Regions from separate parts of the Pseudoalteromonas sp. GW168-MNA-CIBAN-0100 genome, predicted to be linked through region 2. Evidence: predicted binding sites of a transcription regulator. Region 2 holds the regulator's gene; the other holds the start of a gene.

Region 1 (3,204 bases), on a different contig from region 2:
CCCTATTATCGTCGATTTAAATATTGAAGACCAGCAAGGTGCGATGAGCTAATTATACAAGTTGCCAATAAATGGCAACTTGGGGTTACAGGCTTTACAGCTTAATCGAGAATACTAAGTTGAAAGTTTTGTTCTGGCTCGCTTTTAATGCCAACGCCTATGCCAAGTAATCTTACAGGTTGTTGTAGCCCTCGTTGATAAGCCTTAGTAAGGAGTTGAATAAATATTTCTGTGTTTAGCTCGTGGTATGCCTGATCGGCTGAGGTTACTACAAAATTTGCAAACTTCACTTTAACACTCAGCTTATTAATACGGTTTTGTAATTGCTGTTTATTAAGTCTTAAAACTAATTCGTCTAACAATTTTGGCAGCTCATCTAAGCACTCTTGCAAACTTGTTTTATTGTATTCGTAGGTATGCTCAACACTCAGCGACTTTCTGATGCGATCTGTTGATACTTTACCAACATATTCACCTGCACATTTTTGATAAAGCGACACACCAAAATTACCCACATGTTGCTGCATCCAGTTAACGCCTTTTTCACGAACATCCTTGCCGGTATATAAGCCTTTTAAATTTAGCTTTTCGAGCGTTACTTTACCCACCCCCGGAATTTTCCCCAGCGGTAATTGCGCTAAAAAGTCATCGACCTCATGAGGCAAAACGACAAATTGACCATTCGGTTTTTTTTCGTCGCTGGCTATTTTGGCAATAAATTTAATCGGTGCAATACCTGCTGATGCAGTGAGCCCTGTGGCATTGTAAATATCGGCTCTTATTTGCTGTGCAATAAGTGTGGCACTGCCTTTACAAGCAGTGCTGTCTGTTACATCTAGGTAGGCTTCGTCTAAAGAAAGAGGCTCAACTAAGTCTGTGTAGCGGCTAAATACTTCACGTATTTGATTTGAAGCTTCTTTGTATACAGCCATGCGCCCAGGGACAATAACTAAATCGGGGCATAATTGTTTAGCATGATAGTTCGACATAGCCGATCGTACGCCATATTCTCTAGCTATGTAGTTAGCGGTTGAGAGCACGCCTCGTCGGCTATTGCCTCCAATAGCAAGCGGTACACATGCAAGTTTTGGATTATCTCGCATTTCTACTGCTGCATAAAAGCAATCCATGTCTATGTGAATAAACTTCTTCATCACCACAACAATAACTGGTTATTTATACAGTCATTATTATAGAATCAAATGTGATAAGCAAGCCTAGGGCCTGTTTATCTTTCGAGGTTAAATTTGCAGCAGTATGTTTGGTATTTAGGAAAGGCAGAGCCTATGTAGTGTGGTTATTCCCCATAAATAGGCGATAACGTAGCACAAATGCCAAACATACGCTGCCCGAAGGGTTCTGCCTAGGGGCAATTTACTCTTTGTTGCTCGGTTTTTACTTAGCCCACTAGGTCACAAACCTCGCGCCGCGATTAAATAGCCCCTAGATTGAACAAATTTTAATCCTGAAAGGTCAACAGGCCCTAGTTAGCGATTAAAAAAAGCGCTTATTACCTTCTTGCTCTTTATAACCGCGCAACCAAAACATAACCTCGAAAAAAAACCCCGCTAACATTAAAATAATAGCGCCTGATTCGTTACCCATTGCGTAACAGGTAAAAGAGGCTATAAAAACTAAACAAGCTAAGGACCAATTAATTATATTCTGCATATTTTTACCTTTGTGTGTTTTTGTGTTTGTCTGTGTAATTTAACTGTAGACCTAAAATTAAACAGGTACAATCATCTTATAAAAAAACATGCCATTAATTACCTTGAGCTCGTAACCCCATGTTGATAATCTAAGTACTTTAAAATTAAGGGCCAATAAATAATGCAAACGTTTAAAGATCAGCACCCTATCCATACCGACATCACCGTAGCGTGGGCTGATATGGATGCACTACAACACGTAAATAATGTAGTGTATTTACGTTACTTTGAAATAGCCCGAATCGACTTCTTAAATAAAATAAATCTGTTCGATACAATAAGCCCTAATGGCGTGGGCCCGGTAATAAGCGAAAATAACATTCGTTATAAACGCCCAGTTACATTCCCAGATACGCTTACAGTCGGTGTTACTATTTCTGATATAAAAACAGACCGATTTGTTATGAATTACACCGTATTTAGTCACGCACAAAACGCTATAACAACAACAGGCACTTCAAAAGTGGTTATGTTTGATTTTGAAACAGGCCAAAAAGCCCTCATTGCAGAGCCTCTTTTATCGGCGTTAGTTAGCTACTCTCAAGACGAGCAATAAGGAATTCTCATGCAATACAGCCCACTTGGCAGCAGTGGTATTAACGTTTCAAGAGTATGTTTAGGCAGTATGACTTGGGGTAAACAAAATACTCAAAGCGATGCTGATGAACAAATAGCCTACGCGTTAGAGCAAGGCGTAAACTTTATTGATACAGCCGAAATGTATGCAGTACCGCCCTCTCCAGAGACCTATGGTAAAACTGAGGAAATTATTGGCAATTGGCTATCGCGTAATCAGCAAAAGCGCAGCGATGTGGTACTTGCTACAAAAATTGCAGGCAATGGATTATCGTGGGTACGTGATGGTGGCAATATTACGCACCAAACAGTAATAGAAGCCGTAGACGATTCACTTAAGCGCCTTAAAACCGACTACATTGATTTATATCAGCTGCATTGGCCAAACCGCTCTACCCCGCACTTTGGCAGACAATGGCCCGGCACTCTTAAATTTACCGACGTAAATACACAAGAGCAGCAAGCTAGTATGCTTGATATTCTAGAAGGCCTTAATGAATGTGTTAAAGGAGGTAAAATTAAACACTGCGGTTTATCTGACGATACGCCATGGGGTATAAGCCAGTTTTTAAGTTTGGCCAAAGAGCATAACTTACCGCGCATGGTATCTATTCAAAACGAGTTTAGCTTAGCGCATGCTAAAGACTGGCCGTATTTAATAGAACAATGTGTACACGAAGATATTGCCTACTTACCGTGGTCGCCTTTAGCGGCCGGTTTATTAACGGGTAAATACCTAAATGGTGCTCGCCCAGAAGGCTCTCGTTGGACCTTCATGCAGCGCAACGGTATTTTTAGAGATACACCCAATGCAGAGCAAGCCACTAAGCAGTATGTTGAGCTGGCTCATGCAAACAATATTACTCCAGCACAACTAGCACTCGCATGGTGTAACCAAGTAGATGGCGTAACCTCT
Region 2 (3,204 bases):
TAAGTAGTTAGGATTTTTATCTGCAAGATTCGCTATTTCATCTTGCGGGGTAGATAAAATAGAGTAGAACTCTACATCTTCACCCATATATTCATAATGCCATTTCCATTGCGAGCCTGTAATTTTAATAGTGAGATCAGCTTTGCTGGCATCTTCCATTGCAATTAGGGTTTTAGTGGCTGGTACTGCCATAGCAATTAAAATAACAAACGGGATTGCAGTCCAAAGTATTTCTACTTTAGTGCTTTCGTGAAATTGGGCAGGTACAGCCCCTTTAGATTTGCGGTGATGAATAAGTGCCCAAAACATAATTGCGAACACTATCACCCCAATCACACAACATATTATAAATATGGTCATGTGCAGCTGATATACATTATTGCTTATATCGGTTACGCCTTTGCGCATATTGTATTGGCTGTTAGCCAAAACTGGGTGCGAAAAAACACATAATATAAGCCACAAGGTAGAGGTCAGTTTACCCATGTGACGGCTCCTTTGATGCTATTGCGAATGCAAAGCGAAGAGGCATACGGCTTAAACGCCAATTCGTTATTTTTATTTTTTTAGTCAATCTCATTTAATATTGATTGGTTTTGCTGCGCCAACAACGTGTTTGTGTATATTGTGTGTTCTCAAAACTAAAAAGCTGTGAGTTATTATTAGCTCAGCACATTAATAATTAGCTAAAAAATGAACAACAAGCAAGTTTTAGTATAAAAAACAATCAGGTGATATTGAGTAATTAATAAAAAATCAGTAACCAACTAGGTAACAGGAAGTTCAAAAGATGAGCAAAACAAAGGGGTTTAACGCATTCGGAGGGGGAAAATATAAGTGCAAAAAAGTTTACAGCTTAAATTGTCAGTGAGCTATTTATGCCCTATTTTTAGTGCGAATTTAAAACAGAAAATGCGTACTAATTAGTACGCATTTATAAAACTGCTTGTTTAAAAGCTATTTTTAAAGTCACATCCAATCAGCGTTTCTTATAACGCCAACGGCTAAGCCTTCAATATTAAAAGACTCATTCTCAAGATCTACTTCAATAGATTCAAAATCGTCGTTTTCAGCATGAAGTAATACTTTACGACCCGCTTTCTCAAGACGTTTTACAGTTACGTCTTCGTCTAGGCGGGCAACAACAACTTGCCCATTTTCAGCGGTTTGAGTACGATGTACAGCAAGTAAATCACCATCCATAATACCAATATCTTTCATGCTCATACCGTTAACGCGTAGTAAAAAATCTGCAGCCGGTTTAAACATTAATGGATCGATTTTGCAGTGACTTTCAACGTGCTCTTGCGCCAAAATAGGTGAACCAGCAGCAACACGCCCTATAAGCGGTAAACCTAATTGTTCTGGCTCTTCTTCTTCAATTAACTGAATACCACGGCTTGCACCTGGTTTCATTTTAATTGCGCCTTTTTTAGCAAGTGCTTTTAAATGTTCTTCAGCAGCATTGGCACTTTTAAAACCTAATGTTTGCGCTATTTCAGCACGTGTAGGAGGCATACCAGTGTCTTTAATAAAAACTTTAATTAGTTCGAGTATTTGAGCTTGGCGGTTCGTTAATGGTCGCATATAACTGGTTTTCCATACAGTACATTTAACTGTGAGTATATACAGTTAAATAAAAATCGCAAATTTAAATTAAGCCTTAAAATAGCCAAAGTAATTTCACTTGTGTACATTTTAGGGATATAACTAAAGCTAGGTTTATAAATGATTAAAAAAGCAAAGGAGTCATTATGAGTATTTGGTACCAGCCCATCACTTTAGAGCTGTGCAAGCAGTTAGAACAAGGCATTGATGGCCAAGGAACATTAATGAAAACCATGGGAATAGAAGTCACTGAAATTGGTGATAATTACTTAGTAGCCACTATGCCGGCAATTCCTGAGCATCATAACCCAATGGGCATGGTTCACGGCGGTGCTAACGTTGTACTTGCCGAAACAGTTGCCAGCTATGCAGCTAACTTTGTTGTCGATTTTACAAAATTTTACTGCGTGGGGCAGGAAATTAGCGCAAGTCATTTAAAAGCATCTCGCAACGGCACTTTAACAGCAACGGCAAGAGCGTTTCATATTGGCAAACGTAGTTCAGTGTGGGAAATAAAAATTACAAATAGCCGCAATGAGCTGTGCTGCGTATCAAAAATGACCGCAGCAGTCGTAGAGCGAAGATAGTTACTTTTCGATTGGGTAAATTGTAATTTCCATACCCGCACCAATCGCAGATATACGTAGTAATGTATCTGCATCTAAGGCTTGATTAAAGCACTTAGGGGAAGTGCCCGATTCAAAACCAATATCAAACGTTCTACGTGAACAGCTTAACCATTGCTTTAGCGCGTTACGCGAACACGATTCAATAAGCTCACATATATGGTTTATTGCTTTGTCAGGCGTGTTTACTACACCTGTTGCTTCAATACGCGCTAATTGACGGTATTCGTCTTTGTCATAATGTAAAATCGTCGCGACTTTTTTCAAGTCTGCCACTAGCAAACTAATATCTTGCTTTGATTCAAGCTCAAGATCTACATTTAAAAATTGAATTTCCGACATCGTTTCGTATTTATCCTCTAATAATTTCATTGCAAACTTTAACGCAGTTTTACCGTTATACCAAATCAACTATGCTCTATTAACCACTTTATATGGATATTTCGCAGCTTTTAAGTATTTTTTAGCGTTTAAAGCTAGCTGGATATCAAACACTCAGCTCAATTAAACAAATAAGTCATGTTAGCAATTTAAGTGTAATCTTTTTTATTTTTAAATGATTACAGTAAGCTATAGTTTAAACTGCGACAAAATGTCGCAGTAACTAATCCCATTAATGTAATAAACTAGCCTCTAAAAATAATAAGACTAAAACATGAATAAAAAAATATTTAAGTATGCTCGCAAGTTACATAAATGGCTCGGTTATTTGCTCACATTACAAATTTTAGCTTGGCTATTAGGCGGTTTAGTCATGAGCGCTATTCCTCTTGATAAAGTTCATGGGGAGCATCTTGCAACACGTACTCTTAATAACCCATTTACGCAGGCTGATTATGTTGCCTCCCTTAACGATATTGCATCTCAGGTGGTTAATCCAACACAAATAATTTTTGAGAACTTTTTAACCACACCTATAATTACAGTAATAAATAAAGATGAACAGCAAAGCTTTAACGGTATAACAGGC

What was found. The regulator LexA, encoded in region 2, represses DNA repair genes until DNA is damaged. The targets are predictions, from matches to a motif close to TACTGTATNNNNATACAGTA.
Region 1: dinB (DNA polymerase IV) is a predicted target of LexA. The motif match lies at 1,167-1,186, and genes of this name have one in related genera.

Annotation. Positions count from the first base shown of each region.
Region 1 is NZ_JBEOOL010000007.1:2,020-5,223, reverse strand. Features, by position in the region: gene dinB (DNA polymerase IV) at 102-1,154, opposite strand; gene AAEY62_RS05585 (acyl-CoA thioesterase) at 1,834-2,268, shown strand; gene AAEY62_RS05580 (aldo/keto reductase) at 2,278-3,204, shown strand, end outside.
Region 2 is NZ_JBEOOL010000020.1:13,368-16,571, reverse strand. Features, by position in the region: gene coxB (cytochrome c oxidase subunit II) at 1-486, opposite strand, end outside; gene lexA (transcriptional repressor LexA) at 970-1,587, opposite strand; gene AAEY62_RS13090 (PaaI family thioesterase) at 1,755-2,195, shown strand; gene AAEY62_RS13085 (hypothetical protein) at 2,196-2,576, opposite strand; gene AAEY62_RS13080 (hypothetical protein) at 2,890-3,204, shown strand, end outside.